2 regions of the Erwinia sp. 009765445 genome follow, and region 1 is predicted to be linked to the other one. Evidence: predicted binding sites of a transcription regulator. Region 1 holds the regulator's gene; the other holds the start of a gene.

Evidence for each region. Region 1 encodes ArgR, which controls arginine synthesis, uptake and breakdown. Its sites were predicted from a motif close to ANTGAATAAAAATACANT; they were not measured.
Region 2: a site for ArgR is predicted at 8,712-8,729, ahead of argC (N-acetyl-gamma-glutamyl-phosphate reductase). Genes of this name have one in related genera too.

What each region holds. Positions count from the first base shown of each region.
Region 1 covers NZ_JBYUWC010000014.1:35,100-51,168, reverse strand. Annotated here, with positions in the region: gene gltB (glutamate synthase large subunit) at 1-2,088, shown strand, start outside; gene AC3Y5R_RS16130 (glutamate synthase small subunit) at 2,098-3,516, shown strand; gene AC3Y5R_RS16125 (acyltransferase) at 3,635-4,255, opposite strand; gene sspB (ClpXP protease specificity-enhancing factor) at 5,338-5,835, opposite strand; gene sspA (stringent starvation protein SspA) at 5,841-6,482, opposite strand; gene rpsI (30S ribosomal protein S9) at 6,800-7,192, opposite strand; gene rplM (50S ribosomal protein L13) at 7,208-7,636, opposite strand; gene zapE (cell division protein ZapE) at 7,881-8,999, opposite strand; gene zapG (Z-ring associated protein ZapG) at 9,187-9,591, shown strand; gene degQ (serine endoprotease DegQ) at 9,719-11,098, shown strand; gene degS (outer membrane-stress sensor serine endopeptidase DegS) at 11,183-12,241, shown strand; gene mdh (malate dehydrogenase) at 12,293-13,228, opposite strand; gene argR (transcriptional regulator ArgR) at 13,678-14,148, shown strand; gene yhcN (peroxide/acid stress response protein YhcN) at 14,586-14,849, shown strand; gene yhcN (peroxide/acid stress response protein YhcN) at 14,960-15,229, shown strand; gene yhcN (peroxide/acid stress response protein YhcN) at 15,333-15,596, shown strand; gene AC3Y5R_RS16055 (barstar family protein) at 15,681-15,950, opposite strand; gene AC3Y5R_RS16050 (NAD-dependent succinate-semialdehyde dehydrogenase) at 16,004-16,069, opposite strand, start outside.
Region 2 covers NZ_JBYUWC010000020.1:6,190-22,258, reverse strand. Annotated here, with positions in the region: gene otnK (3-oxo-tetronate kinase) at 34-1,293, shown strand; gene AC3Y5R_RS19605 (class II aldolase/adducin family protein) at 1,286-1,930, shown strand; partial or broken gene AC3Y5R_RS19600 (DeoR/GlpR family DNA-binding transcription regulator) at 1,966-2,781, shown strand; gene AC3Y5R_RS19595 (GntT/GntP/DsdX family permease) at 2,860-4,557, shown strand; gene ppc (phosphoenolpyruvate carboxylase) at 4,619-7,270, opposite strand; gene argE (acetylornithine deacetylase) at 7,513-8,664, opposite strand; gene argC (N-acetyl-gamma-glutamyl-phosphate reductase) at 8,844-9,848, shown strand; gene argB (acetylglutamate kinase) at 9,864-10,640, shown strand; gene AC3Y5R_RS19570 (argininosuccinate synthase) at 10,660-11,874, shown strand; gene argH (argininosuccinate lyase) at 11,960-13,333, shown strand; gene AC3Y5R_RS19560 (redoxin family protein) at 13,432-14,163, opposite strand; gene oxyR (DNA-binding transcriptional regulator OxyR) at 14,301-15,218, shown strand; gene sthA (Si-specific NAD(P)(+) transhydrogenase) at 15,201-16,069, opposite strand, start outside.

The sequences.
Region 1 (16,069 bases):
TATCACGCCTATAACCCGGACGTGGTCGGTACGCTGCAGAAAGCAGTACAAAGCGGCGAGTACACTGATTATCAGCACTATGCGAAGCTGGTTAACGAGCGCCCGGTCGCAGCACTGCGCGATCTGCTGGCGGTAACGCCATCCGGCAGCGCCATCAGCATCGACGATGTGGAACCGGCGACCGAGTTGTACAAGCGTTTCGATACTGCGGCGATGTCTATCGGCGCGCTCAGCCCGGAAGCCCATGAGTCACTGGCTGAGGCGATGAACGGCCTTGGCGGCTTCTCCAACTCCGGCGAAGGCGGTGAAGATCCGGCGCGTTACGGCACCAAAAAAGTGTCCCGTATCAAGCAGGTTGCTTCTGGCCGCTTCGGTGTAACGCCTGCCTATCTGGTTAACGCTGACGTTATTCAGATTAAAGTTGCCCAGGGCGCCAAGCCGGGTGAAGGTGGTCAGTTGCCAGGTGACAAAGTTACCCCATACATTGCCAAGCTGCGTTACTCAGTACCTGGCGTGACGTTGATTTCACCTCCGCCGCACCACGATATCTACTCTATCGAGGATCTGGCGCAGCTGATTTTCGACCTGAAGCAGGTCAACCCGAAAGCGATGATTTCAGTGAAACTGGTTTCCGAACCAGGTGTAGGGACTATCGCCACCGGCGTGGCAAAAGCCTATGCAGACCTGATCACTATCGCCGGTTATGACGGCGGTACCGGTGCCAGCCCGCTGAGCTCCGTGAAGTATGCGGGCTGCCCGTGGGAGTTGGGCCTGGTGGAAACACAGCAGGCGCTGGTTGCCAACGGACTGCGCCACAAAATCCGCCTGCAGGTGGATGGTGGCCTGAAAACCGGGCGTGACATTATTAAAGCCGCCATCCTGGGTGCCGAAAGCTTTGGCTTTGGGACCGGCCCGATGGTGGCCCTGGGCTGTAAATACCTGCGTATTTGCCATCTGAACAACTGCGCGACCGGTGTTGCAACTCAGGACGAGAAGCTGCGTAAGAACCACTATCATGGTTTACCGTACCGCGTAACGAACTACTTTGAGTTCATTGCCCGTGAAACGCGCGAGATCATGGCCGAGCTGGGCGTGAAGCGCCTGGTGGACCTGATTGGTCGTACCGATCTGCTGACCGAGCTGGAAGGCTTCACCGCCAAACAGCAGAGTCTGGATCTCTCTGCCCTGCTGAAAACGGCTCAGCCAATGGCAGGTAAGGACGTGCACTGCACCGAGAGCAACCCGCCATTTGATAATGGCGTGCTGAACAAGGCGCTGCACGATCAGGCGATGCCATTTGTGGAAGCGAAGCAGAGCAAAACGTTCTACTTTGATATCCGCAATACCGACCGCTCCGTGGGTGCCACGCTGTCAGGTGCAATTGCGCTGGTGCACGGCGATCAGGGTCTGGCTTCCGATCCAATCAAGGCCCATTTCAGCGGCACCGCAGGCCAGAGCTTCGGCGTATGGAACGCAGGTGGCGTTGAGCTGACGCTGACCGGCGATGCTAACGACTATGTGGGCAAGGGAATGGCAGGCGGTATGCTGGCGGTGCGTCCACCGGTTGGTTCTGCATTCCGCAGCCATGAAGCCACGATTATCGGTAACACCTGTCTGTACGGTGCCACCGGCGGCAAGCTGTTTGCAGCAGGTCGTGCTGGTGAACGTTTCGCGGTGCGTAACTCCGGTGCCATCACCGTGGTGGAAGGCATTGGCGACAACGGCTGTGAATATATGACTGGTGGCATTGTCTGCGTACTGGGCCGCACGGGCGTGAACTTCGGTGCAGGGATGACCGGTGGTTTCGCTTACGTTCTGGATGAAGACGGTGAATTCCGTAAGCGTGTGAACCCGGAGCTGGTTGAAGTGCTGAGCGTTGACAACCTGGCCATCCACGAAGAGCATCTGCGTGGCCTGATCACCGAGCACGTTCATCACACCGGTTCCTCACGTGGTGAAGAAATCCTGGCGAACTGGCCAGCCTGGTCGTCTAAATTCTCGCTGGTTAAACCAAAGTCCAGTGATGTGAAGGCATTGTTGGGTCACCGTAGTCGTTCCGCAGCGGAGCTGCGGGTGCAGGCGCAGTAAGAGGTCACGATGAGTCAAAACGTTTATCAATTTATCGACTTGCAGCGCGTCGATCCGCCGAAGAAGCCGCTCAAAATCCGCAAAATTGAATTTGTGGAGATTTACGAGCCCTTCTCTGAAAGCCAGGCGCAGGCGCAGGCCGATCGCTGTCTGTCGTGCGGTAACCCGTATTGCGAGTGGAAGTGCCCGGTACACAACTACATTCCTGACTGGCTGAAGCTGGCGAATGAAGGCCGGATCATCGAGGCCGCCGAGCTGTCACACCAGACCAACAGTCTGCCGGAAGTCTGCGGGCGCGTTTGCCCGCAGGATCGCTTGTGTGAAGGTTCCTGCACGCTGAACGATGAGTTCGGTGCGGTGACCATCGGTAATATCGAGCGCTATATCAATGACAAAGCGCTGGAGATGGGCTGGAAACCAAACCTGGACGGCGTGAAGCCAACCGGCAAGCGCGTGGCAATTATCGGTGCCGGTCCGGCTGGCCTGGCCTGTGCCGATGTGCTGACCCGCAATGGCGTGAAAGCGGTCGTTTATGACCGCCACCCTGAAATCGGTGGCCTGCTGACCTTCGGTATTCCGGCCTTTAAGCTGGAAAAAGACGTGATGACCAAACGCCGTGAGATTTTCTCCGGCATGGGTATCGAGTTCAAACTGAATACCGAAGTAGGCCGCGACGTACAGATGAGCAACCTGCTGGCAGATTTTGACGCCGTGTTCCTCGGCGTCGGGACCTATCAGTCGATGAAAGGCGGACTGGAAAATGAGGATGCAGAAGGCGTTTATGATGCTCTGCCTTTCCTGATTGCCAACACAAAACACACCATGGGCTTCTCCCACACGGAAGACGAGCCTTACGTCTCGATGAATGCTAAACGAGTGGTGGTTCTGGGTGGCGGTGATACGGCGATGGACTGTCTCCGCACTTCAATTCGTCAGGGCGCAACGCACGTGACCTGTGCCTATCGTCGTGACGAAGAGAACATGCCAGGCTCACGCCGCGAAGTTAAAAACGCGCGTGAAGAAGGTGTGGAATTCCAGTTCAATGTGCAGCCGCTGGGCATTGAAATAAACGGCAACGGTCGCGTATCTGGCGTGAAAATGGCCCGGACCGAAATGGGTCAGCCTGATGCCCACGGCCGCCGCCGCGCTGAAATCGTGGCTGGCTCAGAGCACGTGGTGCCTGCCGATGCGGTGGTGATGGCGTTTGGTTTCCGTCCGCACCAGATGTCCTGGCTGGAGCAACATAGCGTCGAGCTGGACTCTCAGGGCCGGATCATCGCCCCTGAAGGCAGTGAAAATGCCTTCCAGACCAGCAACCCGAAAATCTTCGCCGGTGGCGATGCGGTTCGCGGTTCCGACCTGGTGGTCACCGCCATCGCCGAAGGTCGTAAAGCGGCTGAAGGCATCATGGACTGGCTGGAAGTGTAATCTGCCTGGCCATAAACAAGCCCGCCATCTGGCGGGTTTTTTTATATCGCTATTTCAGCCCCAGCCTTGCCGCCTGACTTGCCGCCAGCCAGCGCAAATTAGCGGTATTTCTTGTTGCTTACCTCAAAGACTTTACTACTTTCGCCGGATTCCCCAGTGCCAGCGCATAATCGGGTACGTCTTCATTCACGATGCTGCCTGCACCAACTACCGCATGCTTGCCTATCGTCACCCCTTTCAGGATAACCGCTCCCATACCGATCCATGCATGCTCTTTGATATGCACTGGTGCGGAAGTAATTCGTGAAGCCTCATCCCGGTCTCCTCTTCCCCGCAGCGGATGCCCACTGCTGTCCATTACTGTCACATTCGGACCAAAGATCACATGGTCTTCAATGGTCACCTGCTGGTATGCCACAATGGCCGTGCCCTGCAGAACAACATGTTGCCCAATAATGATTCTTCCTGACTCACGATCGTTTAATTTCACTACCGTCAGTTTTACCCGACCGCAATGAAAAGCCAGACGGTCCTGGGACTCAATATAAGCACCTTCACCGATGGTCACCGCCTCAGAAAAATCACTGATGTCGATGCCTTCTTTAACGTACTGGTGATCCTTCACCCAGGTTAGCGTAATCTCAGGTTTTCCCGAAATTTCGACATCCCCGCCCAGCAAAAAACAGTACTTCGCCACAGAAGAGTCATGACTGATATAAATATTCTCGTATAAAGGCATCGTTTTCTTCCCCATTCTGGTCTGCATACCTGGCGATCACTTTATTCAGGGAAAACTTACTCTCACCAAGATCGCAACCGTAGGATGAGGTCTGCCAGAGGTTATATTTCTGATGAGTTTTCTTGCCAGCATTTTCCGAACCTTGTTTACAGTCAGGAATATGTTTCTCATGGGAACAATGGACTGAGCAGATCCGCCGGTTAACGATAAAACGGTTATTTTGCAAAAACAGCCTTCCCCCAGATCAACATCCTCGCCGCCCCAACAGTTGAAGGCTTCATCAAACAGTCCTGCTTTCAATAGCTTTTTCCTCTCAGCCGGGACGTGACAGGTCCAGAAAATGTCAAAAGGGGCAGGCCAGGCAGAGACGTTATAGCCAAATTCATCATACTGGTCCTGTCGTATATCAACTGCTCCGCTACTCTCCAACTGACTGATAATAGCCTGAACGTTTTCAGCGTTGGCCGGAATATCAATATCTGCCAGCAGGTTATTCTCAGTTTCAAAGCCATAGACATAACCAATACAGACCGCAGGTACCCGGCTGTGCTAATGGACGCTGAGGAGGTTAACTAATGCCTGCTGCTGTAACAGTACTCCTGCATCAAGAAAAACAATTATCTCGCTCTCTACTGATGCAATATCAATATTCCTTGCCTTCCCGGCGCGAAAGCCACTATCAGCCTGCCAGTAATAACGAATAAGCTGTCGGTGCGGGAACATTAATTTCATTCTGCGAAAACTTCAATAATTTTAATCTTACCTGCATACAGTATTTTGATCAAAATCAACATCGCAAAAAGAACCTCCAATTTAACACCTATTAATTCCAGTTAATTTATCTTTTAATTTCACTCAGGTATAACGATTTTATCAGTATATAAAATAGCCACCTGGAAAATAAATGGAGCCCTAATAAAACCCATGCCTTGTAAATACTTTTAAGTTTTACTGATACAAAAATTAACTTAGATATAATTAACCATGATCCAAACCAGACCCGATAACGGATGGCCAAATACAGGCGAAAAAAAACCAGCCCTTAAAAGGACTGGTCTTTTGGCTAAATCTGAATCGCAGCGTTATTTCACCACGCGCAAAGCAGGACGGCTCCCGCGCGGTGGCGGTTCGTCGTCCGGGCCATCATCATCCTGTTCGCTGCTGTCGGGACGATCGCCATCAATAACAGACATCACGGTTTCCGGCGCGTCATCCTGCTGCGAAGCGGGATTATATTCCCCGGCTTCTTCGTAAACCGGCTCAGGCTCGAACATCGTTCCTGCGCCATTCTCACGAGCATAGATAGCCATTACCGCAGCCAGTGGCACCGTGACCTGACGAGGCACACCGCCAAACCGGGCATTGAAAGTCACTTCTTCATTGCCCAGTTCCAGATTGCCTACGGCACGTGGAGCAATGTTCAGTACGATCTGACCATCACGCGCATATTCCAGCGGGACCATCACGCCAGGCAGGTTGATATCCACCACCAGGTGAGGCGTCAACTGGTTATCCAGCAGCCAGTCGTAGAACGCCCGAAGCAGATACGGACGACGTGCGGTAAGTTGCGACATTTCCATCGTAATCAGCCCCGCGTTTGCAGGCGCATTTCACGTTCCGCTTCCGTCAGGGAAGCGAGGAAGGAATCACGCTCGAAGACACGTGTCATGTAACCTTTCAGCTCTTTTGACCCGGCACCGACCAGTTCAATGCCCATCTGTGGCAGACGCCACAGCAGCGGAGCCAGATAGCAATCCACCAGGCTGAACTCTTCGCTCATAAAGAACGGCGTACGGGAGAACAGAGGTGCGATCGCCAACAGCTCTTCACGTAGCTGTTTACGGGCAGCTTCAGCTTCCTGTGCCGTGCCGTTCTCGACTTTACGCATCAGGCTGTACCAGTCTTGCTCAACACGATGCATCATCAGGCGGCTTTCACCGCGAGCAACAGGGTAGACAGGCATCAGTGGCGGATGCGGAAAACGCTCATCAAGATATTCCATGATGATGCGGGATTCGTACAACGTCAGTTCACGATCAACCAGCGTCGGGACAGTACGGTACGGATTGAGGTCAATCAGATCCTGGGGCAGGCTATCCATTTCTACCTGCTCGATCTCTACGCTGACACCCTTCTCCGCCAGGACAATACGCACCTGGTGGCTAAAAATGTCAGTCGGACCAGAAAACAGCGTCATTACCGAACGTTTGTTGGCAGCGACAGCCATGTAAACCTCCAAGTTTATCCAGAAAATTACTGCGCAAGCCCGCCACGTGGCGATTAACCTGCTTAATAAAATGCCATTAACAGATATGAAGGCTGAGGCTCTCCCCTCATGCACGCTCACATCAATGCCCTGCTAATGGGCGCAAAGTGACAGACAGTTTACCAGATTTTAGACAGCTTGTGGGGGCAGGAATAAGGATTTGAGGGGAAAATGCCGTAACCTGTGGCGTTTTCACACTTTTGGCCGAAAGCCAAAAAGAAAAAACCCGGTGCAGGCACCGGGTTTTTCGATAATCGACTCTGCCTGAGCAGAATAAATTAACGTTTGGAGAACTGTGGACGACGACGTGCTTTACGCAGGCCGACTTTCTTACGTTCAACCTGACGAGCATCACGAGTAACGAAGCCAGCTTTACGCAGCTCCGCACGCAGAGACTCATCGAACTCCATCAGAGCGCGGGTGATACCGTGACGGATCGCACCAGCCTGACCAGAGATACCACCACCTTTAACGGTGATGTACAGATCGAATTTACTGACCATGTCCAGCAGTTCCAGCGGCTGACGAACTACCATGCGGGCAGTTTCACGACCGAAGTACTGTTCTAAAGAACGTTGGTTGATAACGATGTTACCACTGCCCGGCTTGATAAATACGCGAGCGGTAGAGCTTTTGCGGCGACCAGTGCCGTAGTTTTGATTCTCAGCCATTGCCTGTAATCCCGATTAAATGTCAAGAACTTGCGGTTGCTGTGCCGCATGGTTGTGCTCGTTGCCCGCGTAAACTTTCAGTTTACGGTACATAGCACGACCCAGCGGGCCCTTTGGCAGCATGCCTTTAACCGCGATTTCAATCACACGCTCAGGACGGCGAGCAATCATCTCTTCGAAGGTCGCTTGCTTGATACCACCGATGTGGCCGGTGTGATGGTAATAAATCTTGTCAGTACGCTTGTTACCGGTTACGGCAACTTTCTCAGCGTTCAGAACGATGATGTAATCACCGGTATCAACGTGCGGAGTATATTCCGCTTTGTGCTTACCGCGCAGACGACGAGCCAGTTCAGTCGCTAAACGACCTAAAGTTTTGCCTGTCGCGTCAACAACATACCAGTCACGTTGGACGGTTTCTGGCTTAGCTGTAAAAGTTTTCATCTAAAAGCTTACCCAAATTAAGTTACACGTTGGTGAAATCCCAAACGCTTGAATAAACGGTTGAGGCTCACACGACCATCTTGACCAGCAAGCCCACCCCTTCGGATAGAGTTACTGGAACACAAAGAGTTTTGGGAAAAAAACCTTTGTTGTAACGTGGGGTCGCAAGATTATAGAGAAGTCGCCCATAAAGCGCGACCCTTTTTTTCAATAAATGCACCCCGCCGCCCTGATTTTTCTCGCCTCAGGGCAGATGTGACAAATTGAGATATTCTTCGCTTTGCATCTCCTGCAGACGTGAGACGCAGCGCTGATATTCGAACTTCAGCCGGGCCCCCTGGTAGATCTCATACAGGGAGGCTTCAGCGGAGACTACCAGCTTTACATGCCGCTCATAAAATTCATCCACCAGCGCCAGGAAACGTCGCGCCTGATCTTCCGTTTTGTAGATCATCACCGGCACGTTAAACAGCAGCACGCTGTGGAAACGGCGGGAAAGTTCAATGTAATCATGCTGGCTGCGTCCTTCGCCACAAAGCGCGAGGAAATCCATAGCCACCACGCCGTCCGCAACGCCCAGCGTTGGCAGAGTGCGATGGTTAATCTCCAGCACCGGCTGCTCGGATCGCTCTTTGCCGCTCAGGGCAACAAACATTCGGTCCATCTCCTTCGCCGTGGCCTCGTTCAGCGGCATCATCCATAGATGAGCTGAGGTCAGGGTACGCAGACGGTAATCAATCCCGGCATCCACGTTCATCACGTCGCAGTGCTGTTTAATCATTTCAATCGCGGGCAGGAAACGCGCATGCTGCAAACCGTTGCGGTACAGATCGTCTGGTGGAATGTTGGAGGTGGCAACCAGAGTAATCCCTCTGGCGAACAGCGCCTCCATCAGCGTGCCTAACAGCATGGCATCGGTAATGTCCGAGACAAAGAACTCATCAAAGCACAACAGGTCAGTCTCACTTTTGAAACGATCTGCCACAATTAACAGCGGGTCACTCTGCCCCTGCAGCTGCGTCAGCTCCTGATGAACGCGCAACATAAAACGGTGAAAGTGCAGGCGTTGCTTACGTTCTCCAGGAATTGCCTGAAAAAACATATCCATCAGCCAGGTCTTTCCCCGGCCAACGCCACCCCACATATACAATCCCCGGGCCGGTGCTTGCGGCTGATCTTTCCCCTTCCCCATCAGCTTGCCAAATAACCCTTTAGCTGGCTGAGGTGGAGCGGGTTCGGAACGGGTCAGGGCCTGATAAATCCCGTCCAGACGGGTGACTGCTTCGCGTTGAACATCGTCAGGTTGATATTCACCCTTTTCCAGCGCCTGTTGGTAGAGCGCCAGAGGAGACGTCGTTTGCATAATTTATTCACATTCCCTGAAAAATTTGGAGCGTCAGGTGGTTGATTGTCGAAAAAAGGGCCGTTCTACACTAAGCGATGTAGCCTCAGGATTCCACTTCCATGAGATTAGCGGTTATAGTGGCTGGTAGTGAACTGGCAGAAGCCAGGCGTCCCTACGGAACAACGAAGACAACACGGGAGTTATTATGACCTGGGAATACGCGCTTATTGGATTGGTAGTTGGATTAATTATCGGCGCGGTAGCAATGCGTTTTGGTAACAGGAAACTGCGTGAGCAGCGGAGCCAGCAATACGAGCTGGAAAAAACCAAGGCCGAACTGGCTGACTACCGTGAAGAACTCACCAGCCACTTTGCCCAGAGCGCCGAGCTGCTGGACAATATGGCACGTGATTACCGCCAGCTTTACCAGCACATGGCGAAAGGATCGAATGACCTGCTGCCGAATCTGCCGGGTGAAAAGAACCCCTTTGCTTATCAGCTGACCGAGTCTGAAGCGGATAACGATCAGGTTCCGGTACAGATGCCGCGCGATTATCCTGACAGCGCCTCCGGCCTGCTGCGTGGCGACCGTGCTGCACGCGAGAAGTAAGAGTTTATTGAGGGCGCATCTGCGCCCTTTTTGTTTGTTGGCCCAGTCGCCGATGCAAAACCGTCAGGCAGCTGTCCGTCCGGATTGCTGAGTTCCCCCACTTTTTATCCAGGAGAGCGTCGAAGCGATGAAGAAGAAATCATTACTGTTAAGCGCATTAGCATTGAGTACTGGCATGAACCTGGCCGCAGCCCCAGCGGCAGTGGCGTCGCTTCCTGCACAAATTCAGGGACAACAGATGCCAAGCCTGGCGCCGATGCTGGAAAAAGTTTTACCTGCGGTGGTCAGCGTGCACGTGGAAGGAACCCAGACTCAGGCCCAGACGCAGGACATTCCTGAGCCGTTAAAACGTTTCTTCGGTCAGCAGGGCCAGGATGGAGGCGACTCGCAGCCTCAGCCTTTTGAGGGTCTGGCGTCCGGCGTGGTCATTAATGCCGATAAAGGCTACATCCTCACCAACAACCATGTGGTCAACGGAGCGGACAAAATCAGCGTCCAGCTTAGTGACGGCAGGGAGTTTGATGCCAAACTGATAGGGCATGACGAGCAAACGGATATCGCTCTGATTCAGGTCAGCGGAGCCAAAGGGCTGACTCAGATTAAGATTGCCGATTCCGACCAGCTGAAAGTCGGTGACTTTGCGGTGGCAATCGGCAACCCGTTTGGCCTTGGCCAGACTGCCACCTCCGGCATTGTCTCAGCGCTGGGTCGTAGCGGACTCAATCTGGAAGGGCTGGAAAACTTTATTCAGACCGATGCGGCTATCAACAGGGGCAATTCAGGCGGCGCACTGGTGAACCTGAACGGTGAGCTGATCGGCATCAACACTGCGATTCTTGCCTCTTCCGGCGGCAATATCGGCATCGGTTTTGCCATCCCGAGTAACATGGCGATGAACCTTGCACAACAGCTGATTGAATTCGGCGAAGTGAAGCGGGGCCAGTTGGGGATTAAAGGCACTGAAATGACCGCGGATATGGCGAAGGCGTTCAACGTTGATGCCCAGCGCGGTGCCTTCGTCAACGAAGTACTGCCAGATTCTGCAGCGGCGAAAGCAGGTATCAAAGCCGGTGACATCATCACCAGCCTTGATGACAAGCCAATCGACAGCTTTGCGGCACTGCGGGTGAAAATCGGCACCACCGCACCGGGTAAAGAGGTGAAGGTAGGCCTGCTACGCGAAGGCAAACCGCAGACCGTCACCGTCAAACTGGATGCCAGCAGCCAGACTTCTACCAACGCCGAGCAGATGACTCCAGCGCTGCAGGGCGCAACGCTGAGCGATGGTGCGACGAAAGATGGCAGCAAAGGGGTCAGCGTTGATACCGTGGATAAATCCACGCCTGCCGAACAGTTTGGCCTGCAGAAAGGGGACGTGATTGTCGGTCTGAACCGGACCCGCGTGCAAAACCTGGCGGAGCTGCGCAAGCTGCTGGAAGCGAAACCGCCGCTGCTGGCGCTGAATATAATCCGCGGCGATCAGAGCATTTACCTGCTTTTACGCTAAATAGCTAAATCATGAAGCGGACACCTGCGTGTCCGCTTAACTCATGCTATCCTGCCAACGTTCATTCACTCATCGTTTAAAGCCATGTTTCCTAAACTATTGCGTTCAGTGCTTCTTGGCCTCGTTGTGGCGGGTATTCTGCTGGCTGCAGTGCCGACACTGAGGATCGGCAGCGATTTTTTCAATCATAAAGATGACAGCATCGATGAGATGCCTGTCAGCTACAACTCTGCTGTCCGTCGCGCTGCTCCCGCAGTGGTGAATGTATATAACCGCAGCGCCAATGCTTCCGCTGATAATCTGGAAATCCGCACGCTTGGCTCAGGCGTGATTATGGATGGCCGCGGCTATATTCTGACCAACAAGCATGTCATCAATGATGCTGACCAGATCATTGTAGCGCTGCAGGATGGACGGATTTTTGAGGCCATGCTGGTCGGATCTGACAGCCTGACCGACCTCGCCGTCCTGAAAATTACGGCATCCGGCCTGCCGGTGATCCCGATCAATCCGAAGCGGATTGCGCATATCGGTGACCTGGTGATGGCCATCGGCAACCCATATAACATTGGTCAGACCGTCACCCAGGGCATTATCAGCGCCACCGGGCGCGTGGGTCTCAGCCCATCCCGCTACCAGAACTTCCTGCAGACCGATGCCTCCATCAACAAAGGAAACTCGGGTGGTGCGCTGATCAACTCTCTGGGCGAATTGATGGGCATTAACACGCTGTCGTTCGACAAGAGTAACGATGGCGAGACACCGGAAGGGATTGGCTTTGCAATCCCCACCGCGCTGGCGGCAAAAATCATGGATAAGCTGATCCGCGATGGCCGCGTAATTCGTGGTTTTATCGGCATCAGCGGCAGAGAGATCCCCCAGATGCACGGGCAAACCTCTGGCCTCGATCATCTGCAGGGGATTGTGGTCACCAACGTTTCGCAGGGCGGCCCGGCTGCCAAGGCGGGGCTGCAGGTTAATGATGTGATCACCAGTGTGAACCACAGGCCTGCCGTATCGGCACTGGAAACGATGGATCAGGTAGCCGAAATCCGTCCCGGTACGGTGATTGAGGTGGAAATCATCCGCAATGACCGCAAAATGACGCTGCCGGTGACCGTACTGGAATATCCGGGGAATTAAGTTCAGGCGGGGGAAAACAGTGGGCCAGGAGAACTCTGGCCCGACGCGGGTTTACTTAACAAACTCTTCGCCCAGCGTAATATCTTTCTTCAGCGTATCCAGCATGCCTTTCAGTGACTGCTCTTCATAAGCACTCAGCGCACCAATCGGTTTACGTTCCGCAATGCCATTCTTACCCAACAGCAACGGCTGAGAGAAGAAGCGGGCATGGGTTCCCTCACCTTCAACGTAAGCACACTCCACCACGTTACTTTCACCGTTAAGAGCACGCACCAGAGCAAGGCCGAACTGAGCTGCCGCCTGGCCCATCGACAACGTAGCCGATCCGCCACCCGCCTTGGCTTCCACCACTTCTGTACCGGCGTTCTGAATGCGTTTGGTCAGGTCAGCGATTTCCTGATCGGTAAAGCTCACGCCTGGGATCTGCGACAGCAGAGGCAGAATGGTCACGCCTGAGTGACCGCCCACTACCGGCACGTTCAGCTCTGACGGGTTTTTTCCCTTCAGTTCAGCGACAAAGGTATTGGACCGGATAATGTCCAGCGTGGTCACGCCAAACAGTTTGTTCTTATCGTACACGCCCGCTTTCTTCAGCACCTCGGCAGCAATCGCCACGGTAGTGTTCACCGGGTTAGTGATGATGCCAATCAGAGCTTTAGGACAAGTACTGGCAACCTGCTCAATCAGATTCCGCACGATACCCGCATTCACATTAAACAGGTCAGAACGGTCCATACCTGGCTTACGTGCCACACCAGCGGAGATCAGCACCACATCCGCGCCGTGCAATGCCGGAGTGGCATCTTCGCCACTGAAACCTTTGATTTTGACTGCCGTGGGGATATGGCTCAAATCGACGGCCACGCCTGGCGTAACCGGAGCAATGTCATACAGAGAGAGTTCTGAACCTGCCGGAAGCTGGGTTTTAAGCAGAAGTGCGAGAGCCTGGCCAATACCGCCAGCTGCGCCGAGAACTGCAACTTTCATCCTAAACTCCTTATTATAGTAAACATTAATTGCCGGGAATCCATCTGGTTATGAAGGTAGTCGACCCGTATGGTCTTAGCGAAAGCTTTCATTCTACTTTGCGCGGTGGCGCAGAGAATACAACGAAGCCGTGGAGATTGAACGCATAAAGTCAGGACGCACTTAGTTGCCCTTCACAGCAGCTGGCAGACAATGTCATTCGGCGTACAGTACAACTGTAACACTTATCAGGACAACATCAATTTTATAACATTCCGTTCACTTTTTAAGCAACACCCGCCGCCTTCAGAACATTTTTTCCCCGGCAAAGTTTGTTAGACTGCCGCTCCCGACGCTACGGATAGCAGCAGCCACCACTTCCCGTTTGCATAAACATTCACTTAATTGCATAATCATGTAATACCCTGCCAGGGGAATCTTTTTCTTTCTGACTTTTTTAGCGGGCACCTATGCGTAATCCATCAAAACAAGAAGATCTGATTAAGGCGTTCAAGGCCTTACTAAAAGAAGAGAAGTTCAGTTCTCAGGGCGAGATTGTTGCGGCGCTGCAGGAGCAGGGCTTCGAAAATATCAACCAGTCCAAAGTTTCACGCATGCTGACCAAGTTTGGTGCTGTCCGCACGCGCAATGCAAAAATGGAAATGGTGTACTGCCTGCCAGCCGAGCTGGGCGTACCGACCACCACCAGCCCGCTGAAGAACCTGGTGCTGGATATCGATCATAATGATGCGCTGATTGTGATCCACACCAGCCCGGGCGCCGCGCAGCTGATTGCCCGCATGCTGGACTCACTGGGCAAGCCGGAAGGGATCCTTGGCACTATTGCCGGCGATGACACCATCTTTATTACCCCGGCACGCCACGTGACCATCAGGCAGCTGCTTGACTCGGTGATGATGCTGTTTGAACAAGAGTTATAAGTAGATGCAATTAAACGCATAGCTTTAACCTTCAACTAACCGCAATGCATCATCAGCTTTTCCAGAAGCCGGCATCCGCCGGCTTTGCTTTATCTTCCCCTCCCCAGCCGCCATATCAGCATGATGCACTGCCCTGGAGCGTAAAAAGCAGTGGTTAAAAGGATGTATAACCGTCTCGTAGCGTGATCGACCACAGATTAGCGCACAAATGGTTAAATTCACATATCCCGATGTTTTTACATGCATTTAACATGATAAGGGTAAATTATAAGCATTTTTTATAACTGAAGGTTATTAAAAACAAGTGTATTGGCTAAGTATCGCAACAAAATATTATTAGCATGCTATTAATTTTTTACGTTATCAGATCTATACTTGTTTTCGTGATGCGAATCACACAACGCAAAAAGATAAAAACAGACGACGAGGAAAATATCATGAACGTTAAAACTACCATTGCAACTTTGAGTGTTATTTCTGCCCTGTCTTTTGGTGCTTTTGCAGCTGATTCTGTCAATGCAGATCAGGCGCAAAACATGCAATCAATCGGCACCGTCAGCGTCAGCGGCGTGACCGCGTCCCCAATGGATATCAACGCTCAGCTGAATCAGAAAGCTGATGCTCAGGGCGCATCTGCTTATCGTGTTGTAGAAGCCTATGTAAACGGCAACTATCACGCCACCGCAGAGCTGTACAAATAACAGAAGTTTCGCAAGACAAAGAGTTAGTCAGACATAAAAAAGGTAACCCCAAGAATAATAAACGCTTTTTAGCCCTTTCGGTTACCGCCCCCTCATCTGGAGCATTGATCATGAAAACCAAAATAGCAATCGCAGTCCTCGGCCTGGCCTCAGTTCTCTCGTTCGGTGCTAATGCCGCACACCTGGTGACTGACCAGCAGGTACAGGACCAAAACCTGCAGTCAATGGGCACCATTAGCGTAAGTGGTATCGATGGCGCACCGACTGATATCCGTCATGAGCTTTCTCTGAAAGCCGACGCTCAGGGCGCATCATCTTACCGTGTGGTAGAGGCCTACAATAACGGCAACTATCACGCTACTGCAGAACTGTATAAATAAGTCCGGCACTGACGCGGACGTACTGAAGCGTCCGCCCGTGACATCGACGACCTGGTCATGATGTTGAAACCCGCAGGTTGTTGAACACAATGAGGAGAAGATTATGAAAATCAAAACAACCATCGCTGCATTGAGCTTGCTGTCAGCTGTCTCTTTTGGCGCTTCTGCTGCCCAACTGGTTAATGCTGAACAGTCAGAAAATCTGCAATCTGCGGGGACAATTACTTTAAGTGGTGTGGCCGGTGCGCCAATGGATATCCGTCAGCAGCTGTCACAGAAAGCGGATCGGCAGGGTGCCAGCGCCTATCGTGTTGTCGAAGCACGTAATGACGATACCTGGCACGTGACCGCCGAGCTGTATAAGTAATTCCTCGTCGGCGGGCTGTGTCGAAAGCAGCCTTTGACGAACCCTTTGGCCCCGCTCGCGGGGCCCTTTTTGTCACTGCATGTCTTAACGAACGTTGAAGCGGAGCTGTCCCTCCAGCTCCTCTTCAGCTTCATCAAACAGTAAAATCAACGCGCCATACCGCCTCTTCTGCCCCGTTCCCAGATGAATAAACTCAATTTCTAACGGCAGCGGCAGCAACTCTGCATTCACCACGTCCCACAAACTGTCCAAATCGCAGACTGCTCTGTCAGCCAGTGCAAAGCGTTCGCTGAACTGGCGATAAAAATGGGCCTGGTCGACAATTTCGTCAAAATCAAAAATCTCTGTTCTCATGCTGGCTGCTCCACAAGGCAATCAGTCGGGCGACCTGCAGGCCGCCCGGTGAGTTACAGTCCCCCGATGTGCAGGGCCTTCACTTCCATAAATTCTTCCAGACCCAACACCGAACCTTC
Region 2 (16,069 bases), on a different contig from region 1:
TAATTTCACAAAGCGAAGGCAGATACTAAAGCCATGACTATCAAATTGGGGATCGTTGCTGACGACTTTACTGGCGCAACCGATATTGCCAGTTTTATTGCCCGGTCCGGCTGGCGAGTGATACAGCTGAATGGAACTCCCGCAAATCCGGTGCTGCTGGAGGCAGCCGATGCCCTGGTTATCTCACTGAAAAGCCGTTCGTGTCCTGCTGAACAGGCAATGGCCCTGACCCGGCAGGCTTGCGAATGGCTGCATGCTCAGGGCTGCGAGCGACTCTATTTTAAATACTGTTTCACTTTTGACTCCACTCCCGCAGGCAATATCGGCCCGGTGACCGATTTTATGCTGGGTTATACCGGCGTGGCGCTGGCTGTTCTGTGTCCGGCGCTTCCGGTTAATGGCCGTACTGTGGTGCAGGGGAATCTCTACGTCAACGGAGAGCTGCTTAACGAATCCGGGATGCAGAATCATCCGCTGACGCCAATGACTGATGCCTTTTTGCCGCGGGTGATGGAGCAGCAGTCTGCCGGAAAATGCGGGCTGGTTTCGTTAGAGGTGCTGCGTTCTGGTAAAGAAGCTGTTCAGCGCCACCTGGGGCAGATGCAGTCAGAGGGAAAAAGTTACGCGGTGATGGACGCGGAAAACGATGAAGATTTATCTTTACTGGCCGCAGCGTTGCCGGATGATGTCCTGCTGACCGGTGGTTCCGGGCTAGCGGGTGCACTGGCAGCGCTGACGCCCCTGCCAGAATCTTCAACGGCAGACGTGATGCCTTCAGCGCAGGGAGAGAGCCTGGTAATGGCAGGCAGTTGCTCAGTGATGACCAATGGGCAGGTTGCGGCCTACCGTGAGATTGCTTCTTCACAGGCGATAGATATCGGGCGTTGCCTGCACGATCGGTCTGGCTACCTCGCAGAATTGATTGACTGGGTGAGAGGGCAGCCAGCCGGTAAAGCGCCAATGCTGTATGCCACCCGTCCGGCGGCAGAAGTGAAAGCCATTCAGCAGCGCTACGGTGTTGAAGAGGCCGGCAATGCGATAGAGCAGCTGCTTGCCTCGCTGGCAGTGACGCTTTATGACCAGGGTGTGAACAAATTTATTATTGCCGGAGGTGAAACCTCCAGCCTGATAGTACAGCAGCTGAAGGTACAGGGATTCTCGATTGGCCGTTCTGTTGCTCCCGGTGTTCCCTGGGTAAAGGATCTTCATCGCCCGCTGTGGCTGACGCTGAAATCAGGTAATTTTGGCGAAGAACAATTTTTTAACCAGGCCCAGGAGTTTTATCATGCATGATATCGCGTTACGTGAGCAGATGGTGTCGCTGGCTCACTCAATGTTTATGCGTGGCTATTGCAGCGGTGGGGCAGGTAATCTGAGTTGTCGCCTGCCGGGTGGTGGATTCCTGCTGACCCCAACCAATTCCAGTTTTGGTTCACTGAGTGTGGAAACGTTGAGCGAGCTGGACGCCGGGGGGGAAACTGGGTTTCCGGCGATAAGCCCTCCAAGGAGTCGGTTATGCATCTGGCGTTTTATCGCCAGTGTCCGGATGTGGGGGGGCGTGGTGCATTTACACTCCCCGTCGCTAACCGCGCTTTCCTGCCTGCCAGGTCTGGACCCGAAGGACTGCCTGCCACCCATCACTCCCTATTTTGTGATGCGGGTGGGTAAGCTGCCGGTGATTCCTTACCACCGTCCGGGCCATCCGGGTCTGGCCGATGCGGTTGCCACGTTGGCACCTGATCATAACGCCATGCTGTTGGCGAACCATGGGCCGGTAATAGGCGGTGCAAACCTGCGCGATGCGGTTTTCAATTCGGAGGAGCTTGAAGACACGGCCCGCCTATACTTTACATTGCTCCCGCATGGCATGGTTACGCTGAATGAAGAACAGGTGACCGAGCTGCATACAGTTTTTGGCCGTAAACAGTGATGTTATGTTGCTGAAAGACCAGGAGAGCATCCACCATGTTGCCTGATGAACGCCGTACGTTTATTTACAGCCACCTGCACCAACATGCCCATGTTGCTATTGGTGAGCTGGTCAGGCTGCTGGATGTTTCCCACATGACCATCCGACGCGATCTTAAGGAGATGGAAAATGAGGGAAAAGTCACGCTCATAAGCGGCGGGGCTAAATTAAATGAGATGCTGGTTCAGGAATTGCCTTATGTTGAAAAAGCGATGCTTCATCATAAGGTAAAAAGGAATATCGGCCAGGTTTCAGAAACCTTTGTGGATTCAGGCAAGGTTATTTACCTTGATGCTGGCACCACTACCTATGAAATTGCCCGCTGTGTGGCGAATAAGTTTAAAAAGGTGGTGATTATTACCAATGATTTCACCATCGCTGATTTTTTAATGACTTGCCCCATGTGGATATTTTCCATACCGGCGGAAAAATTGATATTCGCAACCGATCTTGCGTAGGTCACAGCGCCGCGCAATTTATCCGTGAATACATGATTGATATCGCGTTTATCAGCTCCAGCTCCTGGGACGTGGTTCATGGCGTGACTACGCCAGATGAGGGGAAAATGTTAGTGAAAAAGGCCGTTCTGGCCTCTTCCCGACGTAATGTTCTGGTTTCTGACAGCAGCAAATACGGTAAGCATGGCATGTTCCACATCTGCCCACTCGGGCAAATGGACAGATATCATCTGTGATGACCAATTGCCGCCGGAAATATTACAGAGCTTAAGTAAGATAAATGTCAGGTTGCACCAGGTTGACGCATTTCCTGAAGATAAGGATAAAAATAATGTGAATGAAAAACACTTCTGAATCCTGATGTATAAACGTTAAATTTTATGCTGAATTATATAAACAATGAGGTATGTAAAAAACATACCCGGAGGCCCTATGCATTTTGACATCAGTCAGTTTATCGCGCTGATCAGTGCGATTGCTATTCTCATTATTCTGATTACGAAATTCAAATTCCATCCGTTTCTGGCATTAATTATTTCGGCAGGTTTTCTGGGCGTGGCAGCAGGTCTGACGCCAACGCAAACTATTAAAAGCTTTGAGAAGGGATTTGGCGGTGTACTGGGTTCCACAGGACTGGTGGTTGGCCTGGGGACCATGCTGGGTGGGCTGCTGCTGGAGTCTGGCGGCGCAGACAAAATTGCCACAACCTTTATTCGTCTGGGATCGGTACGCCTGATCCCACTGACTATCTGCATAGCGGCGTTAATTATTGGGCTGCCGCATCTGTTTGATGCCCTGAAAAGCCGTTGCATTCGTATTGCGATAACCGGAGCCAGTGGCGGGTTTGGTCGTTCGTTTCTGGTGCAATGCCGGGAGATCCCCTCGCTGGAAGTGGTGGCGCTGTGTGATATCAACACTGCGGGTACTCAGGCGCTGCTGAAGGAGCTGAATTTCTGCCAGGATGCCGAGGTTTGTCAGTCAGCAAATGAAGCTGCAACTGCCCAGTCTGCCGGCAAGCCGGTGATTATTGATGATTTTACCCATCTTGATGCGCTGTCACTGGATATGGTGATTGAGGCGACCGGTAAACCGGAAATCAGCGTACAGATTGCCGTTAACGCCCTGAAAAGGGGCGTACATGTGGGAATGGTCAGTAAAGAAACTGACTCCGTTGCCGGCCCGTGGCTGAACAAGCTGGCATTGCAACATAATGCTGTGTACACCACCGTCGATGGCGATCAGCCTGCTAATCTGCTGGGCCTGATCACCTGGGCGAAGGTGCTGGGCTTTGACATTGTGGCTGCCGGTAAATCCAGCGAATATGACTATGTCTGGTTAACGCAAAGCGGTGTGCTGGACTACAGCGGTAAAATCCTGAATGTGCCTGAACTGGCGGAACACTGGGCGCTGGGCGACGATGTCAAGGCCACGTTGCAGCATCGCAAAAGCCTGCTGTCATCATTGCCGCTGAGTGCCACACCGGATTACTGTGAAATGAACGTGGTGGCTAACTCGTCTGGCTTTATCCCTGCCTGTGATGCGCTCAGCTATCCGCTTTGCCATATCAGCGAGCTGGCCGATATTTTCATCCCTGAAGCAGACGGCGGCATTCTGAAACGTACCGGCGTTGTGGATGTTTTTAACTGCCTGCGCCGTGATGATGAAGTGAGTTTTGGCGGCGGTGTATTTGTGATTGTTCGCTGCAAGGATGATGAAACCTGGGAGATGCTGGCCGGGAAAGGACACGTGGTCAGCCGCAGCCGCAAGTATGCCTGTATCTATCTGCCTTATCACATCATGGGCCTGGAGTCGCCGCACAGCATCTTCTCGGCCGTGTTACATCAGCGTGCTTCCGGCGCGGTCGATCAGGCTATTCACGCCGTGATGACCGGCTATGCCGAACGGGATCTGAAAAAAGGGGAGCTGCTGGAGATGGGAGGGCATCACCACACCATTGAAGCGGTAAGTGCCCGTTTACTGCCGAAAGCGGATGCCGCAGGGTTAGCGCCTTATTATTTGTTGTCCAATAAAGTGCTGACACACGATGTGGCGAAAGGAGAAATGATCCCGATGGATGCGTTGCAGCTGGATAATTCCCTGCTGTATACCGCGTGGCAAGAGAGTTTTTAATGCCCTATGAGCAGTGAAAATCAGCCCGGCTGCCAGTGTGGCAGACCGGGCTTTTTCATGATTAACCCGTATTACGCATCCCCGCTGCGACACCGGCGATGGTGACCATCAGCGCCTGCTCAACGCGGCCATCCGGTTCGCCGCCGCTGGCTTCCTGCTGGCGGGAGCGATGCAGCAATTCGGCCTGCAGCACGTTCAGCGGGTCGGTGTAGACGTTACGCAGGGCGATAGACTCCGCAATCCACGGCTGATCGGCCATCAGGTGTGCATCGTTCGCAATGGTCAGGATAGCTTTGATGTCGGAATCCAGCTGATCGCGCAGCTGCTTGCCCAGCGGCCACAGCGACTGATCCACCAGGCGCTGGTCGTAATACTCCGCCAGCCACAGGTCAGCCTTTGAGAACACCATTTCCAGCATCCCCAGACGGGTGGAGAAGAACGGCCAGTCGCGGCACATCGCTTCCAGCTGATCCTGATGCCCTGCCGCCATCGCGCTCTGCAGCGCCGCGCCTGCGCCCAGCCAGGCGGGCAGCATCAGGCGGTTCTGCGTCCAGGCAAAGATCCACGGGATGGCACGAAGCGACTCAACGCCACCTGTTGGGCGACGCTTGGCCGGACGGGAACCCAGCGGCAGTTTGCCCAGCTCCAGTTCTGGCGTGGCCGAACGGAAGTAAGGCACGAAGTCAGCATTTTCACGCACGTAGCCGCGGTACATGTCGCAGGAGTCTTTCGACAGCTGATCCATAATGCCGCACCACTCTGGCTTCGGCTCTGGCGGTGGCAGCAGGTTGGCTTCGAGAATGGCTCCGGTATACAGCGACAGGCTGGCGATGGTCACTTCCGGCAGGCCGTATTTGAAGCGGATCATCTCACCCTGCTCGGTCACACGCAGGCCGCCCTTCAGGCTGCCTGGCGGCTGTGACAACAGCGCAGCATGCGCAGGCGCACCGCCACGACCAATGGTGCCGCCACGCCCGTGGAACAGCGTCAGCGCGATACCAGCTTTCTCACAGGTTTTGATCAGCGCATCCTGAGCCTGATACTGCGCCCAGCTGGCGGCCATCACCCCGGCATCTTTCGCCGAGTCAGAATAGCCAATCATCACCATCTGTTTGCCCTGGATAAAGCCGCGATACCAGTCAATGCTCAGCAACTGGCTCATCACGTCGTTGGCGTTGTTCAGGTCATCCAGCGTTTCAAACAGCGGTGCGACCGGCATGGCAAACGGAATGCCCGCTTCTTTCAGCAGCAGATGCACGGCCAGCACGTCAGAAGGTGTTTTCGCCATGGAGATCACGTAGGCGGCAATTGAGCCTTTCGGCACTTCGGCGGCCACGCGGCAGGTATCCAGCACTTCCTGCGTCTCCGGACCCGGCTCCCAGTTGCGCGGCAGCAGGGGGCGCTTGGAATTCAGCTCGCGGATAAGAAAGGCTTGTTTGTCAGCCTCAGACCAGCTTTCATAGTCGCCCAGGCCCAGATAGCGGGTGATCTCAGCAATGGCCTCGGTGTGGCGGGTGCTTTCCTGTCGGATATCGATACGCACCAGCGGCACGCCAAAGCACTTCACGCGGCGCAGCGTATCCAGCAGCTGACCGTTAGCGATGATGCCCATGCCACAGGCCTGCAGTGACTGATAGCAGGCGTACAGCGGGTCCCACAACTGGTCATTGGAGATCAGCAGATCGGCCGGGCGCGGCAGGCGTTCACCTTTCAGACGCTGCTCAAGATAGGTCTGAGTGCTCATCAGCTGGCTGCGCAGCTTTTTCATGATCTCACGATAGGGTTCCAGCGCTTCCGGATTGCCGCACAGCTCGCGGACTTCCGGCGTGCATTCCGACATAGAAAGTTCGGAAACCAGCACGGCAATATCACGCAGGAACAGGTCTGTCGCTTTCCAGCGGCTCAGCTGTAAAACATGGCGGGTGATTTTCGCGGTAACGTTTGGGTTGCCATCGCGGTCGCCGCCCATCCAGGAAGTGAACTGCACCGGAACGAAATCCACCGGCAGCTTCACGCCAAAAGAGGCTTCAACCTGCTCGTTCAGCTCACGCAGGAAGTTCGGCACGCCTTCCCACAGGCTGTTTTCCACCACCGCAAAGCCCCATTTCGCTTCGTCGATCGGGGAAGGGCGGTATTTACGAATTTCATCAGTGTGCCAGGCCTGAGCAACCAGCTGGCGAAGGCGGCGCATAATCTGCGAACGGTCATAGTCAGACAGATCGTTGTGGTCGAGCTGCTTCAGGCAGTTATTCACCTCGACCAGCTTGTGGATCAACGTGCGGCGGGTAATTTCGGTCGGGTGAGCCGTCAGCACCAGCTCCAGGGAGAGCGACTCTATCGCATCACGGATTTTCTCTTCCGTCAGTTCGGGCTGCTGCTTCAGGCGCTCGAAGGTTCTGGCCAGCATTTCCGGCTGGTTAGCGCCTTCGCCTTTAGGTGAAATGGTGTGGTACTGCTCGGCGACATTCGTCAGATTCAGAAACTGGCTGAAGGCGCGGGCAACGGGCAGAAGCTCATCATTGGAGAGATTTTGCAGCGTTGACAGCAATTCTTTACGGTGGGCGTCATTTCCCGCACGTGATGACTTCGAGAGTTTACGGATGGTTTCCACCCGATCGAGGATGTTCTCTCCAAGCGCATCCTTAATCGTATCCCCGAGCAGTTTGCCGAGCATACTGACATTACTTCGCATTGCGGAATATTGTTCGTTCATATGACCCCTGACACCCTTCTTGTTTTGTCATTATTTCACCGTCGCCGGCATAACTTCGCCTTTTATCTAGCCACGTATACTCCCGTTCGTCAATTGCCTTGAATTTGCCTTATCCTGTGCCTAACTGACGGGAATTTATGAAATTTAATAACAGCGAAGCGAGATAAGTTATTCTTATCATCAAAGACGGAATAATGCCGGGGCAAGCTGCTGTTTTCGCAGCCGAATGCCCCGAATGTCATTCAGTGGTGACAAAAATGATGCACAACCTGAGCAATCAGTTCGCGGGTAGGTTTTATAAAGGCGGTATCAATATATTCATCCGGCTGGTGGGCCTGATTGATCGAACCTGGACCCAAAACCAGCGTTGGACACAGTTCCTGAATAAACGGCGCCTCAGTACAGTAGTTCACCACTTCCGTCTCGGTTCCCAGCAGTTTCTCCACCACTTTCACCAGTTGATGATCCGGCGGGCATTCGTAACCCGGGATCGGCGGATGCAGTTCACCCACAGTCAGGCGGCCGGGCCAGCGTTCGCTGACTGGCGCTAATGCGCTGTTCAGTAACCCTTCCAGATCGTTCAGTGACAGGCCCGGCAGCGGGCGGATATCCATATACAGCTCACAGCAGGCACAGATACGGTTTGGCGCATCGCCACCGTTGATATGACCAAAGTTCATGGTCGGATAGGGGATGGCGAAGCCCTCGTGGTGATAGCGCTCTTTCAGCGTATTGCGCAGGCCCATCAATTGGGTAATAGACTCGTGCATCAGCTCGATGGCATTCACGCCGCGTGCCGGATCGCTGGAGTGGCCGGACTGACCCTGAATACGGATTGACTGGGAAAGATGCCCTTTATGAGCGCGAACCGGCTTCAGGGACGTTGGCTCGCCAATGATGGCGCAGTCAGGGCGGATAGCGGTACTTTCCGAGAAATATTTCGCACCGGCCATCGTCGTCTCTTCATCTGCGGTAGCCAGGATATAAAGCGGTTTTTCCAGTTTTGCCACGTCAACATCACGCAGGGTATCTAAAATAAATGCAAAGAAACCTTTCATGTCGGCCGTGCCCAGCCCGTACAGCTTGTTCTCGTGCTCGGTCAGCGTGAAGGGGTCGCGCGTCCAGCGACCGTCGTCATACGGTACGGTATCGGTATGACCGGCCAGCAGCAGGCCGCCAGCACCGCTGCCGGTTTTGGCGAGCATATTGAATTTATGGCGCGTGCCGGGTACTGGCTGCACTTCAACGGTGAAGCCCAGGTCGCGAAACCAGCCAGCCAGCAAATTGATTAAAGTTTCATTACTCTGGTCGAAGGCGGCATCGGTTGCGCTGATCGACGGTGTGGCAATCAACTCACGGTAAAGCTCGATAAAAGGCGGTAATTTTGTCTTCACTGTTGACAGTCCTTGGGTTAGGATAGTATCAATATTCATGCATTAATAGTGAATAAAAATACATTAACGGCGTGCGGATGGAAACCGTAAATTTCCGGTAAATCCAGCGCCAATGCGTGGGAGCACAGCTTTGTAGCTGCAACCCGAATTCTTTAGACCGTAAAAAGGTAGTCAGTCTGATGTTGAATACGCTGATTGTTGGTGCCAGTGGCTATGCTGGCGTAGAGCTCGCTACGATCCTGAATCGCCATCCACAGGTGAACATAACCGCTTTAGCGGTTTCAGCGCAAAGCCCTGACGCAGGAAAATTACTTTCTGACCTCCATCCGCAGCTGAAAGGTATTGTCGATATGCCGCTGCAGCCATTGAGCAGCGCGGCTCAGTTTGCGGATCAAGTTGACGTGGTCTTTCTGGCAACGGCCCATGAGGTGAGCCACGATCTGGCACCGGAGTTCCTGGCCGCTGGCTGCGTGGTGTTCGATCTCTCCGCTGCCTTCCGCGTCAACGAACAGAGCTTCTTCACCGACAATTACGGTTTCCCCCATCAGCATCAGGACTGGCTGGACAAAGCCGTTTACGGCCTGGCCGAATGGCAGCAGGACAAAATCAAAGAAGCGCAGCTGATTGCCGTGCCGGGCTGCTACCCGACTACCGCGCAGCTGGCACTGAAGCCGCTGATTGAAGCAAACCTGCTGAACGATAGCCAGTGGCCGGTGATCAACGCCACCAGTGGCGTGAGTGGAGCAGGGCGTAAAGCGGCAATGGGCACCAGCTTCTGTGAAGTGAGCCTGCAGCCTTATGGCATCTTCACTCACCGTCACCAGCCTGAAATTTCCGCGCATCTGGGTATTCCGGTGATCTTCACTCCGCACCTGGGCAATTTCCCTCGCGGCATTCTGGCGACCACCACCTGCCGCCTGAAAGCGGGTGTTACCCACGATGACGTGGCAGAAGCGTTCCATAACGCCTACCACGACAAACCGCTGGTGCGCGTCTATGACAAAGGCGTGCCGTCAATCAAAGGTGTGGTGGGCCTGCCGTTCTGCGATATCGGTTTTGCGGTGAAGGGCGAGCATCTGATCGTCGTCTCTGCGGAAGATAACCTTCTGAAGGGTGCTTCCTCGCAGGCCGTTCAGTGCCTGAATATTCGTTTCGGTTTCCCGGAAACCCAGTCACTTATTTAATCAGCGAGTAATCAAATGACCAATCCATTAATCATCAAACTTGGCGGCGTGCTGCTGGACAGTGAAGAGGCGCTGGAGCGCCTGTTCTCAGCGCTGGTCACTTATCGTGAATCCCATCAGCGCCCGCTGTTGATCGTGCACGGCGGTGGCTGCCTGGTTGATGAGCTGATGAAGAAGCTCGCACTGCCGGTGAAAAAGAAAAACGGTCTGCGCGTGACGCCTGCCGATCAGATTGACATCATCACTGGCGCGCTGGCAGGTACGGCGAACAAAACGCTGCTGGCCTGGTCGAAAAAGCACGGTATTGATGCCGTTGGCCTGTGCCTCGGCGATGGCGGCAGCGTCAACGTTGAGTCGTTTGACGAAGAGCTGGGCCACGTTGGTCTGGCGACTCCGGGTTCCCCGGTACTGATCAATACCCTGCTGACGGTCGGCTTCCTGCCGGTCATCAGCTCCATCGGCATCACTCAGGACGGTAAGTTAATGAACGTCAACGCTGACCAGGCCGCGACAGCGCTGGCATCCACTCTGGGCGCTGACCTGATCCTGCTGTCAGACGTCAGCGGTATTCTGGACGGTAAAGGCCAGCGCATTGAAGAGATGACTGCGGCGAAAGCCGAGCAGCTGATCGCTCAGGGTATTATTACCGACGGTATGATTGTTAAAGTGAATGCCGCTCTGGACGCTGCCCGTACGCTGGGCCGTCCGGTTGATATCGCCAGCTGGCGTCATGCCGAACAGCTGCCAACCCTTTTTAATGGCGTGTCGATTGGCACCCGGATCCTCGCTTAACCGGTTCAAGGAAAAGACAATGCAAGACAAAAGCATCAAAAAAATCGTTCTCGCCTACTCCGGCGGTCTGGATACTTCAGCCATCATTCCATGGCTGAAAGAGAATTACGGCGGCTGTGAAGTGGTCGCTTTCGTGGCGGATATCGGCCAAGAGCGTGGCGATCTGGAAGGCGTTGAGCAGAAAGCTCTGCAGTCCGGCGCATCTGAATGCCACGTTGTCGACCTGCGCGAAGAGTTTATCAGCGAATATGTCTATCCGGTGCTGCAGACTGGCGCACTGTATGAAGGGACCTACCTGCTGGGCACCTCAATGGCGCGTCCTATTATCGCTAAAGCCCAGGTTGAGCTGGCGCTGAAAGTGGGCGCGGATGCGCTGTGCCACGGTGCGACCGGTAAAGGTAACGATCAGGTGCGTTTCGAAACTACCTACACCGCACTGGCTCCACAGCTGAAAGTGGTCGCGCCATGGCGTGAGTGGAACCTGCGTTCGCGTGAAGCGCTGCTGGACTATCTGAAAGAGCGCAACATTCCTACCACTGCCTCGCTGGAAAAAATTTACAGCCGTGACGAAAACGCCTGGCATATCTCCACCGAAGGTGGCGTGCTGGAAAGCCCATCGAATGCCCCGAACAAAGATTGCTGGGTGTGGACCGTTGACCCGCGGGAAGCACCGGACCAGCCAGAGCAGGTGACCGTTTCCGTAGAGAAAGGCCGCGTGGTGGCCGTGAACGGCGAGAAGCTCAGCCCGTACCAGTGTCTGGAAAAACTGAACGCGATTGGTGCGAAACACGGTGTGGGCCGTATCGATATCGTGGAAAACCGTCTGGTGGGCATCAAGTCCCGTGGCTGCTACGAAACCCCTGGTGGCACCATCATGGTTAACGCACTGCGTGCCGTTGAGCAGCTGGTGCTGGACCGCGACAGCTTCAAATGGCGTGAGCAGTTGGGCCATGAAATGTCCTACGTGGTTTACGATGGTCGCTGGTTTGCGCCGCTGCGTAAGTCCATTCAGGCTGCTGCCGAGTCTCTGGCCGCAGAAGTGAACGGCGAAGTGGTGCTGCAGCTGTATAAAGGCCAGGCCACGGCAATCCAGAAAAAATCAGCCAACAGCCTGTACTCTGAAGAGTTCGCCACCTTCGGCGAAGACGAAGTGTACGATCATCGTCACGCGGGCGGCTTTATCCGCCTGTTCTCTCTTTCTTCACGCATCCGTGCGCTGAACGAAAAGAAATAAGTCCGGTTCGAAAATCTGCAGAGGCGGAATTCATTCCGCCTTTTTTACAGACATGATTCACTAAACGAATAAATGGAGCACTGACATGGCACTTTGGGGTGGACGGTTTACTCAGGCAGCAGATCAACGTTTCAAACAATTTAACGACTCGCTGCGCTTCGACTATCGTCTGGCAGAGCAGGATATCGTCGGATCCATTGCCTGGTCCAAAGCGCTGGTGACGGTCAATGTTCTGACAGATCGAGAGCAGCAGCAGCTGGAAGGCGCGCTGAACGTATTGCTGGAGGAAGTGCGCGCTAATCCGCAGCAGATCCTTGAAAGCGATGCGGAAGATATTCACAGTTATGTTGAAGGACGCCTGATTGAGAAAGTCGGCGCCCTGGGTAAAAAGTTACACACCGGTCGCAGCCGTAACGATCAGGTCGCTACCGATCTGAAGCTCTGGTGTAAGGCACAGGTCAGCGAATTGCTGATTGCCAGCCGCCAGTTGCAGCAGGCACTGGTGGCTACTGCGGAAGCGAACCAGGATGCCGTGATGCCGGGTTATACCCACCTGCAGCGTGCTCAGCCGGTGACGTTTGCGCACTGGTGCCTGGCTTATGTTGAGATGCTGGCGCGTGATGAGAGCCGCCTGCAGGATACGCTGAAGCGTCTGGACGTCAGCCCGCTGGGATGTGGCGCGCTGGCCGGTACAGCCTATGAGATTGACCGTGAGCAGCTGGCGGACTGGTTAGGTTTCGCCTCAGCAACCCGTAACAGCCTGGACACTGTTTCCGATCGTGACCACGTGCTGGAGCTGCTGTCCGATGCTTCCATCGGCATGGTTCATCTGTCCCGTTTCGCAGAAGACCTGATTTTCTTTAACACCGGTGAGGCTGGTTTTGTTGAGCTGTCCGACCGCGTGACTTCCGGTTCCTCGCTGATGCCGCAGAAGAAAAATCCGGATGCGTTGGAGCTGATCCGCGGCAAGTGTGGCCGCGTGCAGGGTGCGTTGACCGGCATGATGATGACGCTGAAAGGTTTGCCGCTGGCGTACAACAAGGACATGCAGGAAGACAAAGAAGGGCTGTTTGACGCGCTGGATACCTGGTTCGACTGCCTGCATATGGCGGCGCTGGTGCTGGACGGCATTCAGGTGAAGCGGCCGCGCTGCCAGGAAGCGGCAGAGCAGGGCTACGCGAACTCTACCGAGCTGGCCGATTATCTGGTGGCGAAGGGCGTTCCGTTCCGTGAAGCTCACCATATCGTGGGTGAAGTGGTGGTCGCGGCGATTAACAAAGGCGCGGCGCTGGAAGCGCTGAAGCTGGAAGAGCTGCAAGCCTTCAGCAGCGTGATTGCGGAAGATGTTTATCCGATCCTGTCGTTGCAGTCCTGCCTCGACAAACGTAATGCCAAAGGGGGCGTATCGCCTCACCAGGTGTCATTGGCGATCACTGACGCGAAAAACCGTCTGGCCTGATCAAAAAAGGCGGCCTTTAAGGCCGCCAGTAAGTTTCGATTTTATTATATTTAGCAGGTAAATAACGAGGCAGGTGTTTTCCCCGCTTGTCTCACAGCTTAAGCTGCAAAGAATTTTTCTAAATCGTCGCTACCACCAATGTGGCGCCCGCCGATAAAGACCTGAGGCACGGTGGCACGACCGGTAACCGCACGCAGGCTGACGGTGGTGGCATCCTGACCCAGCACAATCTCTTCATACTGAATACCGCGATCCAGCAGCATCTGTTTGGCTTTGGCGCAGAACGAACAGCCAGGCTTGGTAAACAGCGAGACCGACTCCTGCACTTTAAATTCCGGTGCCAGATAACGCAGCATGGTGTCGGCATCAGACACTTCGAACGGGTCGCCCGGCTTATTCGGCTCTGCAAACATTTTTTCCACCACGCCATTACGAACCAGCATGGAGTAACGCCATGAACGTGGACCAAAGCCCAGCTCGGCTTTCTCAACCAGCATCTCCATGCCACGGGTAAAGTCGCCGTTGCCATCAGGGATAAAGGTGATGTTGTTGGCGTGCTGATCGGCTTTCCAGGCATTCATGACGAAAGTGTCGTTCACCGATATGCACAGAATATTATCCACGCCGTGTGTTTTGAAAACGTCAGACAGCTCGTTGTAACGCGGCAGATGGCTTGACGAACATGTTGGGGTGAAAGCGCCCGGCAAAGAAAACACGATGACAGTTTTGTCTTTAAACAGCTCATCAGTCGTAATGTCTACCCAGCTGTCGCCCTGGCGGGTATGAAAAGTGACCTGTGGAACGGACTTACCTTCCTGACTTGCAAACATAAAATACCTCTTAATCAGGGGAAAAAAGTGATTCATTTCCCGAACGGTGGACATTATTGCCATCCGGGCTTGATAGGGCTAATCGTTGATTGCTATCCTATCTATCGCCACGAACTATCGTGGCTCGGAGGAATAAGATGAACATTCGTGATCTTGAGTATCTGGTTTCGCTGGCTGAGCACCGTCATTTTCGGCGAGCAGCGGATGCATGTCATGTCAGTCAGCCCACCTTAAGTGGCCAGATCCGCAAACTGGAAGATGAACTCGGCGTGATGCTGCTGGAGCGCACCAGCCGTAAGGTGCTGTTTACTCAGGCTGGCTTGCTGCTGGTCGATCAGGCCCGTACCGTCCTGCGGGAAGTGAAAGTGCTGAAGGAGATGGCCAGCCAGCAGGGCGAAGCGATGTCCGGACCGCTGCACATTGGGCTGATCCCAACGGTCGGGCCGTACCTGCTGCCGCAGATTGTCCCGTCGCTGCACAAGACGTTCCCGAAACTGGAAATGTACCTGCATGAAGCGCAGACGCAGCAGCTGCTGGCCCAGCTGGACAGCGGCAAGCTGGACTGTGCCATTCTGGCGCTGGTGAAAGAGTCTGAGGCCTTTATCGAAGTGCCGCTGTTTGACGAGCCGATGAAGCTGGCGATTTATCAGGATCACCCATGGCATGACCGCGACCGTGTGCCGATGTCCGATCTGGCCGGTGAAAAGCTGCTGATGCTTGAAGATGGTCACTGCCTGCGCGATCAGGCGATGGGCTTCTGTTTCCAGGCGGGCGCTGAAGAAGATACGCATTTCCGCGCCACCAGTCTGGAGACGCTGCGTAACATGGTTGCTGCAGGAAGTGGTATCACGCTGTTACCTGCTCTGGCGGTGCCGAAAGAGCGGGTGCGTGATGGCGTCTGCTATCTGCCCTGCTACAAGCCAGAGCCACAGAGAACCATCGCGCTGGTTTATCGTCCGGGATCGCCGCTGCGCAGCCGCTATGAGCAGCTGGCAGAGGCAATTCGCATCCACATGCAGGCCTATATGGGCACCGGATTAAAACAGGCGGTTTAAGCCGTTCAACGCCGCCACGCGGTAGGCTTCGGCCATCGTCGGGTAGTTGAAGGTGGTATTCACGAAGTACTCAATCGTGTTGCCGCCGTTTTTCTGCTCCATGATGGCCTGACCGATATGGATAATCTCCGCAGCACGCTCACCAAAGCAGTGAATCCCCAGGATCTCTTTCGTTTCACGGTGGAAGAGGATCTTCAGGCTGCCCACATTCATCCCGACAATCTGCGCACGCGCCAGATGTTTGAACTGCGCGCGACCCACTTCATAAGGCACTTTCATCGCCGTCAGTTGCTGTTCGGTTTTGCCGACAGAACTGATTTCCGGAATGGTATAAATCCCGGTCGGAATGTCCTCAATCAGATGCGCGTTCGCTTCACCTTTAATCAGCGCCTGAGCAGCAATGCGCCCCTGATCGTAGGCGGCTGAGGCCAGGCTTGGATAGCCAATCACGTCACCCACCGCATAGATATGCGGCTGTGCGGTCTGATACATGCTGTTGACCTTCAGCAGGCCACGGCCGTCAGCTTCCAGCCCGACATTTTGCAGCGACAGAGAATCGGTATTCCCGGTACGGCCGTTGGCGTACAGCAGACAGTCTGCTTTTACCTTTTTGCCGGATTTCAGGTGCATGATCACGCCATCGCTGACGCCTTCAATCTTCTCAAACTCTTCGTTGTGGCGGATAACCACGCCGCTGTTCCAGAAGTGGTAAGAGAGCGAGTCCGAAATCTCCTGATCGAGGAACGCCAGCAGGTGATCGCGGGTGTTGATCAGGTCGACCTTGACGTTCAGACCACGGAAGATGGAAGCATACTCACAGCCGATAACCCCGGCACCATAGATAATGACAT